DNA from 2 places in the Streptomyces sp. NPDC127114 genome. Region 2 is predicted to be linked to the other one. Evidence: predicted binding sites of a transcription regulator. Region 2 holds the regulator's gene; the other holds the start of a gene.
What was found. Region 2 encodes HspR, which represses chaperone genes until heat shock. Its sites were predicted from a motif close to TTGAGNNNNNNNNNCTCAA; they were not measured.

Region 1 (7,116 bases), on a different contig from region 2:
AGGTCCGGCTGCCACGCCTCGGCGGCGTCCACGGCGGCCGGGCCGTCGGTCGCGGTCTGGACGAGGAAGCCCTCGGCCCGCAGCCGCGCGGAGATCGCCTCCACGATGGTGGCGTCGTCCTCGACGACCAGCACGCGGCGTTGGGCTCCCGGAGTCGTCGCCGCACCCTGGTTCGTGGTGTGTGTCTGCTCCATTGCCCCGCCTCGCGTCGCCGATGTCGGTGCAGCAGCCTAGAGGCACCGGCGGCGTCAAGGCTACGCAGGTGATCAGGCGGGTCGGACGGCGAGGTGGACCACGTCCGGGACGCCCCGGGCAACGGGGACCTCTTCGGTCCGTACCCCGCTGAATCCGGCATTCCGCAACGAGTCTTCGAAATCGGCGGACGGCCGCGCCGACCACACCGCGAGGATTCCGCCCGCGGCGAGCCGCGCCGCGCAGGCGGCCAAACCCTCGGCGGAGTAAAGGGATTCGTTGTCCTCGGTGACCGTCCAGTCCGGCCCGTTGTCGATGTCGAGGCAGAGGGCGTCGTAGTGGTCGGAGGTGGTGCGCAGGTACTCCACCAGGTCCGTGTGCAGGATCACGGTGCGCGGATCGGCGAGCGCCCGGCCCGAGAGCGCCGCGAGCGGCCCCTGCCGGTGCCAGTCGATGATCGCCTCCTCACGCTCGGCGACCGCGATCCGGCCCCAGCGCGGGTCGGCGGCGGCGTGCGCGAGCGAGAAGCCGACGCCGAGGCCGCCGATGAGGACGGCGGCGCCCGGCCGCCGTTCCTCGGGCAGCGCGTCCATCGCCGCGTCGACGAGCAGCCGTTCCGAACGTCCGTCGGAGGTGTCCATCAGGAAGGTGCCGTTGGCGATGATCTCGTAGTGGGTGCGGTCGTCCGCGTCCCGGCGGCGCAGGACGACTTCTCCGTACGGGCCCTGGCGGCGGTCGAGGGTGACGGGGACGGTCATGGTCGTTCACTCCGTGGCTCGATGCGTACGTGTCTGTCCCGGCCATCCTCGGAAACGCGGGAGGCCGGGACAAACGCTTATCGAGTCCTACGGGCGCGGGGCCTCGTGGGTCACGTAGTGCTCGATCCGGTTGAGCGTGCGACGGGCGTCCACGGGCGTGCCGTAGGTGCGGTCCCAGGTCACGGGCGCGACCGTGACGTGGCCCCGGTCGAGCAGCCAGGTCGAGTCGGCGTCCTCGCGGCCCTCGGCGCACTCGCCCGCACCGCTGCCGTCGAGCGGGCACAGGCCGAGCGCGATGTCGAAGGAGGTGCTGTCGCCGGACCCGTCCGCGCCCCGCTGCTCGAAGGCGTGGTAGACCACCGCGCCGTCGCCGACCCGCGTCCACACCGGGGCCTTGGCGCGCTGCCCGGCGCTGACGTCCGGGTAGTCGACCTTCAGCGCGAAGGCGGAGGTCAGCAGGCCGCGCCCGCGGAGGCCGGCCACGAAGCGGGCGCCGAACTCGGCGTGGGCGCGGTAGTTCACGCGCGGGAAGGACGTGTTGCTCGCGTCGCCCGAGGAGGAGAAGGCGACGGCGGGCACGCCCTGGTCGATCGCGGCGACGGCGGCGCCGACGGTGCCGGAGTCGTTGACGCTGGCCGAGACGTTCGGGCCGGAGTTGATGCCGGTGAGGACCAGGTCGGGCGCCCCGTCCCAGCCGACCTTCGCTCTCAGGCCGCCGCGCAGGGCGAGCTTGACGGTGTCGGCGGGCGTGGCACTCGGGGTGTCCTTGCCGCAGGGGCCCGCGGAGAGACAGACACCGAAGACCGCGCCGCCGGAGGGCGCGCCGGAGCAGTCGTCCGCGTACCCGGCGGGCAGTCCGGCGCCGGAGCGGCGCTGGACGGTGACGACCCCGCCGTTGGTGACGGCGGTGCCCTTGCCCGACTGGACCTGCCAGGGCGCCATCACGACGACGTCGGCGCCGGCGGCGCACATCGCGCGGCGCAGCTCGTAGAGGCCGAGGCCGTCGGAGTTGCTCGCCTTGGCGGCCTGCATCGAGTCGTCGTTGGAGAGGAGGACGCGCAGGCCGGCCAGGGGCTTGGCGGTCGTGGCAGGGGAAGTGTCAGTTGCCGTGGTCGGCGTCGTGGTCGCGAGCGGGGGAGTGGTCGCGTAGGCGGTGGCGCCGACGCCGGTGAGTACCGCGGCCGCCGTGGTGAGGGCGAGATACGTGCGCATGACGGGTCCCTTCAGGTGCATGACAGGTGTGGTGCCGGGCCGGGCCGGGCCGGACCGGGTACGGATGCGCTGCGGGTGCCGGGTGCCGGGTGCCGGGTGCCGGGTGCCGGGGGGCGGGCTGGCCGGGGCCGGGGCCGGAGCGGGCGCGGGCCCGCCGGTCCGCGGCTCAGAGCGTGAGGCCGTGGCCGTACGGGAAGACCGGGTCCTCGGTGTCGTTCGGGACGTCCGGGCGGGCCGCCTCCACCGCCGCCATCGAGCGCGGAAGCTCGAAGGGGAGGCGGCCCTCCGGCTTCGCCCGGCCGAAGACGACGTCGAGCAGCGCCGCGTCGCTCGCCCCGTAGTCGGCGAGGAGCGCCGCCGCGCGCTCGGCGATCTCCGGGAGGACCGCGGCGCGCTCCAGGTTGACGCAGACCACGGTGGGGACGGCCCGGAGGAGCGTGAGGACGCGCGCGAGTTCCTCCGGGGCGAAGGCCAGGCTGCCCGAGTGGAAGAAGGACTCGAAGCGGTTCGGGCGCTCCTCGTGCGGCGTGCGGAGGCGAAGGAGGGCGAGGTCGGCCTCGGACGGGTTCGCCACGACCTCGCCGTACGCCGCCGCGGCGTCCGGGTCCACGTTCTCCACGTACAGCCTCGGGCGGCCGGAGAGCGGCAGCGGGCCCGCGGTGAGCACGGTCAGCGAGCGGCGCTGGGCAGCGGCGCCCGCGGCGGTGAAGTCCGCGCGGCCGACCGTCTCCGCGGCCTCGTCGGTGAGGGGGAGCAGCGAGCCGTCGGTCTCGGTGACCGGGGTGCCGTCCGGGTTCATCGTCAGCATGGAGTGGAAGAGCTGTCCGGCCTTCTCCTCCAGGGTCATGCGCGAGAGGAGGTCGTCGACCCGCTCGGGGGCGGGGCGGGCGGGGTCCTGGTACGGGTGCATCGGGGGCTGCCTCACGTGTGCGGAGGCCGGGGGTCGGCCGCGGCGCCCACAGGCTAAGCGCGAAAACCGAGTAGGTACTAGGTTTGTGAAATGTGACCTGGGTCACGGGGCGGAGGGTCCGGATCGAGGCGGGGCTAGGGTGGCCCCATGCCGGAGAAGAACGTTCCCGCGGCCCGTAAAACCGCAGGCAGGGGCAGCTATGCCGTCGGTGACGCGCGCCGCCGGAAGATCCTCGACACCGCCGTCGAGCACTTCGGGCAGTGGGGCTTCCACGCCTCCTCGCTCGCCCGGATCGCCCATGACTGCGGGATCACCCAGGGCGGTCTGCTGCACCACTTCCGCAGCAAGGAGGACCTGCTCCTGTCGGTCCTCGCGCAGAGCGAGCAGCACGACGTCGAGCGGCTCTTCAGCACCGAGCCGGAGTCCTACGCCGCGTACCTGGACACGCTCGTCGCGCTGATCGAGGACAACACCCGCCGGCCCGGCATCGTCCGGATGTTCAACGTGCTCGTCGGCGAGTCCGGCAACGTCGGCCACCCTGCGCACGAGTACTTCAAGGAGCGCTACGCGAGGGTCCTCCGGCACACCGTCGACCTCCTGGAGACCGCGGTGAGGCGCGGTGAACTGCGCACCGGCATCGACTGCCTCGCCGTGGCCCAGGAGCAGCTCGCCGTCATGGACGGGCTCCAGATCCAGTGGGCACTGGCCCCGGACTCGATGGACATGCCGGGGCGCGTGCGGACCTTCCTGCGGCGCCAGTACGAGGAGATCACGGCGCCGTCGGCGGGTGGCCCTCCGGGAGCGCCTTGAAGACCCGCTCCAGGGCCGGTGGCCGGTCCTCGCCGTCGCGGGTGACGACGAGCCGGTAGGCGTACGTGACGTAGTACTCGAAGCCGTCCGGCGCGGGCGCACCGGTGGGGCGGTCCGGGACCCTGGCGTACGCAGGGTCCTCCAGAGCCGCGCGCAACTCGGCCACCTGGGCCTTCGTCATCCGGCCCGACGTGGGCTCCCCGGTGCCCTTGCGGAGCTCGTACGAGCCGTCGTAGCGGACGACCAGCTTGTTGCGGACACCGGCGAAGCCGCCGTTCACGACGACCTCGACCAGCACCTCCTGGGGTGCCGGACGGTCCGCCCTGGCCGGCGCGGACGCGGTGGCCGACGGGCTCGGGGCAGCCGGCACGCTCAGGCCGCCCGAGTCGTCGGGAGGCGCCGCGGGGGACCGGGCGCAGCCCGCCAGGGCGACGACCGCGGCGAGCACCGCCGCCGCCCCGTACCGCTTCGCGTACTCCATGGACCGAGCATGCCCGCTCACCCGGCGTTCGCGCAGCCGGAACGGCTCAACCGGTGCGGACGACCCCGGTGAGCGGGCCGCGGTAGTACCAGTCGAGGGAGTCGTAGAGCGCCATTCCGTCGGTGGTGGCCGACAGGACTCCGGTCTCCGCGCCCGCCTGCGCGGCCGCCGCCTCCAGGGTGCGCATCACGTTGGCGCCGAGGCCGCGGCGGCGGTGGGCCGGGTCGGTCTCGATCTGGTCGGCGACGGCGGTCGGCCCGGTCGGCGCGATCTGGCCGCGGGCGGCCAGGGTCCCGTCGGGCGCGAGGATCCGCACCCGGATCACCCCCTCGCCGGTCTCCGTGGTGCGCGCGTACCCCTCGGGCGGTGCGGGCCGGACCGACGGGTCGAGCCGCTTGGTCATCATGAAGCCGGGGTCGTCGGGGATCGTCCAGCCCTCGGTGATCCAGGGCGCCACGTCCTCGGGTGCCGCCATCACCTTCAGCCAGGCGCCGGGCTCGGTGACGGCGGCGCACAGTTTGCCCACGGACACCTCGTCCGGGTGCGGCAGCACGTGCCGGAAGACGTGCCCGGGCAGTCCCACGTCGATGCGGTAGCCCCACGGCTCGACGACGGCGGGCGGCGTGCCCCGGGACACGGTCCAGCCGCGCACCCAGGCCGAGGTAATGGCTGAGATATCCATGGAGGCATTACATCTGCTGTTCACGGCCTGCGGATAGCCGATCGCTCAGAGCGAACACGGCTCGGGGAACATTCCGCGGCGCAGGTGCATTGAGTCCACAGAGCTCAACTTGACTGCCGAAGGGGAGATCATGGCTTCTGAGTCCATGGCGTCCGCGCCGCTCACTCTGCCTGTGCTGCCGCTCGACGACGAGGTCGTGCTGCCTGGAATGGTGGTGCCGCTGGACCTGTCCGACGCGGACGTACGGGCCGCGGTCGAGGCCGCGCAGGCCGCCGCGCGCAGCGGGGCCGGCAAGCCGCGCGTGCTGCTCGTGCCGCGGGTGGACGGCACCTACGCCGGGACCGGTGTGCTCGGCACCGTCGAGCAGGTCGGCCGGCTGTCCGACGGAGACCCCGGCGCGCTGATCCGCGGCCGCGGCCGCGTCCGCATCGGCGCCGGGACGACCGGCCCCGGCGCGGCCCTGTGGGTCGAGGGCACCGTCGTCGAGGAGACCCTGCCCGACCCGCTGCCCGGCGCCGTGACCGAACTGGTCAAGGAGTACAAGGCCTTGGCCACCAGCTGGCTGAAGAAGCGGGGCGCCTGGCAGGTCGTCGACCGCGTCCAGCAGATCGACGGCGTCGGCGCCCTCGCCGACAACTCCGGCTACTCGCCCTTCCTGACCCTGGACCAGAAGGTCGAGCTCCTGGAGACCGCCGACCCGGTCGCCCGCCTCAAGCTCGCCACCGCGCAGCTGCGGGAGCACCTGGCCGAGCAGGACGTCGCCGAGACCATCGCGAAGGACGTCCAGGAGGGCGTCGACAAGCAGCAGCGTGAGTTCCTGCTCCGGCGTCAGCTGGAGGCCGTCCGCAAGGAGTTGCGCGAGCTCAACGGCGAGAGCGAGGGCGACGAGTCCGACGACTACCGGGCCCGCGTCGAGGCCGCCGACCTGCCCGAGAAGGTCCGCGAGGCGGCCCTCAAGGAGGTCGAGAAGCTGGAGCGGTCCAGCGACCAGTCGCCCGAGGGGTCGTGGATCCGCACCTGGCTCGACACGGTGCTGGAGCTTCCCTGGAACGAGCGGACCGAGGACGCGTACGACATCCAGGGCGCGAAGGCGGTCCTGGACGCCGAGCACGCGGGCCTGGAGGACGTGAAGGAGCGCATCACCGAGTTCCTGGCGGTGCGCAAGCGGCGCGCCGAGCGCGGGCTGGGCGTCGTGGGCGGCCGACGCGGCGGCGCCGTCCTCGCGCTGGTCGGCCCGCCCGGCGTCGGCAAGACCTCGCTCGGCGAGTCCGTCGCCCACGCGATGGGCCGGAAGTTCGTCCGGGTCGCCCTCGGCGGCGTCCGTGACGAGGCCGAGATCCGCGGCCACCGGCGTACGTACGTGGGCGCGCTGCCCGGCCGTGTCGTCCGCGCGATCAAGGAGGCCGGGTCGATGAACCCGGTGGTCCTGCTCGACGAGATCGACAAGGTCGGCTCCGACTACCGGGGCGACCCGGCGGCGGCGCTCCTGGAGGTCCTGGACCCGGCGCAGAACCACACCTTCCGCGACCACTACCTGGAGGTCGAACTCGACCTGAGCGACGTGGTGTTCCTCGCCACGGCGAACGTCCTGGAGGCCATCCCCGAGGCCCTGCTCGACCGCATGGAGCTGGTCCGCCTCGACGGCTACACCGAGGACGAGAAGGTCGTCATCGCCCGTGACCACCTGCTGCCCCGGCAGCTGGAGCGGGCCGGCCTGGAGAAGGACGAGGTCGTCCTGGAGGAGGCGGCGCTGCGGAAGCTGGCCGGCGAGTACACCCGGGAGGCGGGCGTCCGCACCCTGGAGCGCTCGATCGCCCGGCTGCTGCGGAAGGTGGCCGCCCAGCACGAACTGGGCGAGCGGGAGCTCCCGTTCGCCATCGGCGCGGACGACCTGCGCGGGCTCATCGGCCGTCCGCACCACGTGCCCGAGTCCGCCCAGGACCCGGCGGAGCGCCGCACCGCGGTGCCCGGCGTGGCCACCGGGCTCGCGGTGACCGGAGCCGGCGGCGACGTGCTCTTCGTCGAGGCCTCGCTGGCCGACCCGGAGACGGGTGCGGCGGGGCTGACGCTC
Region 2 (7,116 bases):
TCGTCCTGCTCACGAGCGACGACGATCGGCTCTCCGAAGAGGGTCACCATCAACGAGTCACCACGGTGGGGGATGGCCGTGACGAGATCGATGAAGTGCCACCCGGATCGGTAGGCCGAAGCCATCTCCCGGCGGAAGGACCGGTCGTCCGGCGGGACGATCATGCTTCCGAGCCCGCCGGAGCGAACTCCCAGGACGGCTCACCGGGAGATGCGAGGACGACGGTCGCAGGTGTGCTCTCCCACGAGGGCTCATTCGGCTCCGCCACCACGGAATGCGACGGGGGGATCTCCCACGAGGGCTCGCCGTTCAGGGCGAGTGCGCCAAGAGCAGCCGCCGCAACGGCTATGGCGCCAAGTGCACGAACCATCCTGGTCATGGCCGATCTCCACCTCTTTTGATCACTACCTCCCCCCCGCGTCCAAAACGATGGCCCACGATCGCCCCCCACACCAGCCGCGCCGGGCATCATGTTCCTGTAATTCATGACCCTGAGGGGGGTGCAAATGAGGCGAGAATCCTGCGAATCCAGACATAACCACAGTCGCGGTGAACTGTGCGACGTGGCCAAAGAGCTGTACGCACACGCCCTGCGCACGGGTCGCCTCGCCCGCGCCGAAGCCGACGCCGCACCGTGCCTCACCGAACTGGCCCTTCTGCGCCCCGGCCCGGACGACGTCGAGTGGCTGTACCCGGTGCCGCCGTCCGTCGCCCTCAACCAGCTCATACACCCCATCGAGCAGGAGATCCAGACCCGGCGTCAGCATGCCATCGCCCTGGCCGACACGTTCGAGCCGTTCATGGCGATGAGCACCCGGGAGTCCTCCACCGGCAGCGCGATCACCGTGCTCGAAGGCCTCGGCGCGATCAACGCGACGCTCGACCACGTCATCAGCGCCTGCACGGAAGAGCTGCTCACCATCCAGCCCGGCAGCGGACGCCGCCCCGACACCCTCGAACAGGCCCTGCGCCGCATGGAGCCGCTGCTCGACCGCGGCGTCCGCATGCGCACGCTCTACCAGCACACCGCCCGGCACCACCCCGCGACGCTGGCCTACGTGGAACGCGTGGCCCCCTACGGGCTCGAGCTGCGCACCCTCGAGGAGATCATCGACCGCCTCATCATCGTCGACCGCAAGGTCGCCTTCGTGCCGGCCCGCAGCGACCGCCAGGTCGCGCTCGAACTGCGCCACGAAGGCCTCGTGCAGTACCTCGTCGGCGTCTTCGACCAGTTCTGGCTGCACGCCGTCCCCTGGGACGAGGAAGTGCCCTACACGCCCTCCGTGGACGGCATAGGCGGCGTCCAGCGCTCCATCGCGAAACTCCTCGTCGAGGGCCACGTCGACGAGGCCATCGCCCGCCGCCTCGGCATGAACGTCCGCACCTGCCGCGCCCACATCGCCAAGCTCGCCGCCGCCCTCGGCAGCGGCAGCCGGGCCCAGCTCGGCTATCTCATCGCCCAGTCCGGCATCCTCGAACAGGACCAGGACGACCAGCGCGAGGACTGACGGCGCCGCGAGCACGGCCGAGGCCCCCTCCGCCGCAGCGGAGGGGGCCTCGTGAGTCAGCCGGAGGGGACTACTCGCCGCGCTTGTGGCCCGGCCGCCACACCACCAGGGCGCTCGCCTGCTGCACATCGGTGTACGGGACCAGGTCACGCCGGTACGAGGCGTGCACCTGCGCCTCGCGCTGGCGCATCGCCGCCGCCGCGCCCTCGACCGCGGTCGACAGCTCGGCCACCCGGGCCTGCAGCGCCGCGACCTGGTTCTCCAGCTCGATGATGCGCTTGATACCGGCCAGGTTGATGCCCTCGTCCTGGGACAGCTGCTGCACCTGACGGAGCAACTCGATGTCCCGGGCCGAGTAGCGGCGGCCACGGCCCGCCGTACGGTCCGGCGAGACCAGACCCAGACGGTCGTACTGACGCAGCGTCTGCGGGTGCAGACCGGAGAGCTGGGCCGCCACCGAGATGACGTACACCGGGGTCTCGTCGGTCAGCTGGTAGGGATTACGACGGCGGCCTTCCATCTCCTCAAGCTCCCTTCGCGGCCTGGAACAGCTCTGCCCTGGGGTCCTCGCCCGCGGTCGCCTCGCGGAAGGTCTCCAGCGCCTCACGTGCCTTGTCGTCCAGCTCCTTCGGAACCGCGACCTCCACCGTGATCAGCAGGTCGCCACGGGTTCCGTCCTTGCGGACCGCGCCCTTGCCCCGGGCGCGCATGGTGCGCCCGTTGGGCGTGCCGGCGGGCAGCTTCAGCGTGACCGCCGGGCCGCCCAGGGTGGGCACCTTGATCTCGCCGCCGAGCGCCGCCTCGTCGAACGTGACGGGCACCGTGACGGTGAGGTTGTCGTCCCTGCGGCCGAACACCGGGTGGGCGTCGACGTGCACGACCACGTACAGGTCGCCGTTCGGCCCGCCGCGCTCGCCCGGCGCGCCCTTCCCGCGCAGCCGGATCCGCTGGCCGTCGGAGACGCCTGCGGGGATCCGGACCTGCATGGTGCGGGAGGACTTGGCCCGGCCGCTGCCCTTGCAGACCTCGCACGGGTTCTCGGCGATCAGGCCGCGGCCCTTGCAGTCCACGCACGGGTCGGTCAGCGAGAAACCGCCGCCGCTGCCGCGCGAGACCTGCCCGGTGCCGACACAGGTCGGGCACACCCGGGGCGTGCCGTTCTTGTCGCCGGTGCCCGAACACGCCTTGCAGGGCTGCTGGCTGGACATCCGCAGCGGCACGGTCGCGCCCTCGATGGCCTCGGTGAAGCTGAGCGTCACCTCGGACTCGATGTCCTGGCCGCGGCGCGGCTGCGTACGGGTGCCCGCACCGCCCGCGCCCCGGTTGAACAGTCCGCCGAAGACGTCGCCGAGACCGCCGCCGAAGCCACCGGCGCCACCGGCCCCGCCCTGGGCGCCGCCGAAGAGGTCGCCCAGGTCGAAGTTGAACGAGCCGCCCGCACCCGGGCCGCCGGCCCGGAAGCCTCCGTTGCCGAACAGGGCGCGGGCGTCGTCGTACTCCTTGCGCTTCTTCGGGTCTCCGAGGACGTCGTTCGCCTCGGAGATCTCCTTGAAGCGCTCCTCCGCCCTGGTGTCACCCTTGTTGGCGTCCGGATGGTTCTCGCGGGCGAGCTTCCGGTACGCCTTCTTGATCTCGGCGTCGGTGGCGTCCTTGGGGACGCCGAGAACCTTGTAGTAGTCCTTCTCGACGAAGTCCTTCGTACTCATCGACGTCCCTCCTCCCGCGTGCGGGTACGGCTCTTACTCGCTGTCCTTCTCGGAGTCATCCGACTCCTCCGCCTTGCCCTGAGCACCCGGCTGGGGCTCGGCGACCGCCACGCGGGCGGGGCGGATGGTGCGGTCGCCGATCCGGTACCCCGGCTGCAGGATCGCCACGCAGGTCGTCTCGGTGACGTCCGGCGCGTAGCTGTGCATCAGGGCCTCGTGGATCGTCGGGTCGAAGGGCTCGCCCTCCTTGCCGAACTGCTGCAGACCCATCTTGGCGGCGACGGTCTCCAGCGACTCGGCGACCGACTTGAACCCGCCCACGAGCTCGCCGTGGTCCCGGGCCCGGCCGATGTCGTCGAGCACGGGAAGGAGCTCGGTCAGGAGGCCCGCGACGGCGATCTCCTTGACCGTGACCCGGTCCCGCTCCACGCGGCGGCGGTAGTTCTGGTACTCGGCCTGGAGGCGCTGGAGGTCGCCCGTGCGCTCGGCGAGCGCGGTACGGGCCTGGTCCAGCTGCGCCAGCAGGGCTACGTCCGTAGCGTCCCCGGCCGGGGCCGCCCCGTCCGCCTTCGCGGCGGACTCGGCGGCCTCGGTCTCCTCGGGCGTGCCGTCGGCGGGGACGTCGGGCTTCTCCTCGAAGCCCGGGGTCTCCTCCGACATCAGGCAGCGCCACCCTTCGGCTTCTCGTCGTCGACGATCTCGGCGTCGACCACGTCGTCGTCGGCGCCGGCCTGGTGGGCACCCTCGGCGCCGGCGGCGCCCTGGGCGGCACCCGCGGCCTGCGCGTCGGCGTACATCGCCTGGCCGAGCTTCTGGGAGACGGCGGCGACCTTCTCGGTGGCCGTGCGGATCTCCGCGGTGTCCTCGCCCTTGAGCTTCTCCTTCAGCTCGGCGACGGCGGCCTCGACCTCGGTCTTGACGTCACCGGGGACCTTGTCCTCGTTGTCCTTGAGGAACTTCTCGGTCTGGTAGACGAGCTGCTCGCCCTGGTTGCGGGTCTCGGCGGCCTCGCGACGGCGGTGGTCCTCCTCCGCGTACTGCTCGGCCTCCTCACGCATCCGGTTGACCTCGTCCTTCGGCAGCGAGGAGCCGCCGGTGACGGTCATCTTCTGCTCCTTGCCCGTGCCCAGGTCCTTCGCGGTCACGTGCATGATGCCGTTGGCGTCGATGTCGAAGGCGACCTCGATCTGCGGGACGCCGCGCGGGGCCGGCGGAAGGCCGGTCAGCTCGAACATGCCGAGCTTCTTGTTGTACGCCGCGATCTCGCGCTCGCCCTGGTAGACCTGGATCTGCACGGACGGCTGGTTGTCCTCGGCCGTCGTGAAGATCTCGGAGCGCTTGGTCGGGATCGTGGTGTTGCGCTCGATCAGCTTGGTCATGATGCCGCCCTTGGTCTCGATGCCGAGGGACAGCGGGGTGACGTCGAGGAGCAGGACGTCCTTGACCTCGCCCTTGAGGACACCGGCCTGCAGGGCGGCGCCGATGGCGACGACCTCGTCCGGGTTCACGCCCTTGTTGGCCTCGTTGCCGCCGGTCAGCTCCTTGACGAGCTCGGCGACGGCCGGCATGCGGGTCGAGCCGCCGACGAGGACCACGTGGTCGATCTCGGACAGCTGGATGCCGGCGTCCTTGATGACGTTGTGGAACGGGGTCTTGCAGCGCTCCAGGAGGTCCGCGGTCAGCTGCTGGAACTGGGCGCGGGTGAGCTTCTCGTCCAGGTGCAGCGGGCCCTCGGCGGAGGCCGTGATGTAGGGCAGGTTGATCGTGGTCTCCGTGGAGGAGGACAGCTCGATCTTGGCCTTCTCCGCCGCCTCGCGCAGACGCTGCAGCGCCATCTTGTCCTTGGACAGGTCGACGCCGTGCCCGTTGGCGAACTGCTTCACCAGGTAGTCGACGACACGCTGGTCCCAGTCGTCACCACCGAGGTGGTTGTCACCGTTGGTGGCCTTCACCTCGACGACGCCGTCGCCGATCTCCAGGAGGGACACGTCGAAGGTGCCGCCACCGAGGTCGAAGACGAGGATGGTCTGGTCGTCCTTGTCGAGGCCGTACGCCAGGGCGGCGGCGGTCGGCTCGTTGACGATGCGCAGGACGTTGAGGCCCGCGATCTCGCCGGCCTCCTTGGTGGCCTGGCGCTCGGAGTCGTTGAAGTACGCCGGGACGGTGATGACCGCGTCGGTCACCTTCTCGCCCAGGTAGGCCTCGGCGTCGCGCTTCAGCTTCTGGAGGATGAAGGCGGAGATCTGCTGCGGGTTGAAGTTCTTCCCGTCGAGCTCGATCTTCCAGTCGGTGCCCATGTGGCGCTTCACGGACCGGATGGTCCGGTCGACGTTGGTGACCGCCTGGCGCTTGGCGACCTCGCCGACGAGCACCTCGCCGTTCTTGGCGAAGGCGACGACGGACGGCGTGGTCCTGGCGCCCTCGGCGTTGGTGATGACGGTGGGCTCGCCGCCTTCCAGAACGCTGACGACGGAGTTAGTCGTGCCCAGGTCGATGCCGACCGCACGTGCCATTTCGATTCCTCCAGCTGACTGACTTGAGTGGAACTCACTCAAGGATGCACGAGGCCCGGACGGGAGTCAACAGACCTGAGTGGAGTCGACTCAACTCTTCGCCAGGCCGGGCACTCAACGGACGCCCGCCAGGGCGCGTCGCTTCCCGGGACCGCGACTCCTCCATGAGAGAGTCCGGACATATCCGATGATTCTCGCCGGAAGGTGCTCGCGCATGACGGGGACGGGGATGACGGGAGCGAAGGGGAAGCCCTTCTTCACGGCGGGGCGCACCTTCACCGCGGGGCGCCCCTTCACCGCGGGGCGCACCTTCGCGGTGAAGCGCGCCCTCGACGTGGTGGGCGGGCTCGCGCTCCTGGTCCTGCTCTCCCCGCTGCTCGCCGGCGTCGCCCTCTCGCTCGTCCTGACCCATGGCAGCGCCCGCGGGATCCTGCGCCGCCGCCCGGTCGCGGGCCGGGGCGGCCGGACCTTCACGATGCTGACCTTCCGCACGAAGAGCCCGCTCGCGAACCTGCCCCTCCTGGTGCACGTCGTACGGGGCCGGATGTCACTCGTGGGACCGTGCCCGCTGGCGCCCGGCCACCGGGAGTCCACCGGTGACGGGCGGCGCCGGCTCTCCGTACGACCCGGAGTCACCGGCCTCTGGCAGATCAGCGGACGCTCGGAGCTGCCATGGGAGGAGCGTGAGCTGCTCGATCTCCACTATGTGGACCATCACTGGCTCGGCATGGATCTGGCGATCCTGGCGCGTACGCTTCCAGCAGTCCGTAAACGTCGCGCGGCAGGCCGGACACCGGTTCCTGCGGCACGGGCCGCCTGAGTCACGGCAAGGGTTGCCTGAGCGACACAGATCACCGTGAGCTCCGCTACATTGCGGGCCCGCGAACCGGTAATCTCGGCACGGACTCAATAAGTTACCGCTTAGTAGGCCCGAAGCAGAGGCCCGCTCGAGGAGCCCGTCATGCAACTCGCCGCGATCATCGTGTCGATCGTCATCACGGTGGTGGCCGTCGCGCTGTTCGGCCGCGCCATCGCGCAGATCTACCGCTTCGTGCGGCTCGGCCAGCCCGTGCCCGCGGGTGCCCGCACCGGAGACCCCAAGCAGCGCACCATCACGCTGGTCAAGGAGTTCCTCGGCCACACCCGGATGAACCGCTGGGGCGTCGTCGGCGTGGCGCACTGGTTCGTGGCGGTCGGCTTCTTCTCGCTGCTGCTCACGATCGTGAACGCCTTCGGCCAGCTCTTCCAGGCCGACTGGCTGATCCCGATCATCGGTGACTGGCTGCCGTACGAGATCTTCACCGAGTTCCTCGGCCTGATGACCGTCCTCGGCATCGTCACGCTCATCGTGATCCGCCAGCTCAGCAAGCCGACCAAGGCCGGCCGCAA

Region 1: the regulator HspR is predicted to act here: its motif matches at 5,135-5,153, upstream of lon (endopeptidase La).

What each region holds. Positions count from the first base shown of each region.
Region 1 is NZ_JBHXTJ010000010.1:222,941-230,056, reverse strand. Features, by position in the region: gene ACFVGS_RS13915 (response regulator transcription factor) at 1-194, opposite strand, end outside; gene ACFVGS_RS13910 (spermidine synthase) at 267-950, opposite strand; gene surE (5'/3'-nucleotidase SurE) at 1,038-2,162, opposite strand; gene ACFVGS_RS13900 (glycoside hydrolase family 3 C-terminal domain-containing protein) at 2,329-3,072, opposite strand; gene ACFVGS_RS13895 (TetR/AcrR family transcriptional regulator) at 3,220-3,882, shown strand; gene ACFVGS_RS13890 (hypothetical protein) at 3,842-4,363, opposite strand; gene ACFVGS_RS13885 (GNAT family N-acetyltransferase) at 4,410-5,045, opposite strand; gene lon (endopeptidase La) at 5,176-7,116, shown strand, end outside.
Region 2 is NZ_JBHXTJ010000003.1:220,093-227,208, forward strand. Features, by position in the region: gene ACFVGS_RS04825 ((2Fe-2S)-binding protein) at 1-164, opposite strand, end outside; gene ACFVGS_RS04830 (helix-turn-helix transcriptional regulator) at 486-1,508, shown strand; gene ACFVGS_RS04835 (heat shock protein transcriptional repressor HspR) at 1,579-2,028, opposite strand; gene dnaJ (molecular chaperone DnaJ) at 2,033-3,214, opposite strand; gene grpE (nucleotide exchange factor GrpE) at 3,248-3,874, opposite strand; gene dnaK (molecular chaperone DnaK) at 3,874-5,727, opposite strand; gene ACFVGS_RS04855 (sugar transferase) at 5,942-6,547, shown strand; gene ACFVGS_RS04860 ((Fe-S)-binding protein) at 6,689-7,116, shown strand, end outside.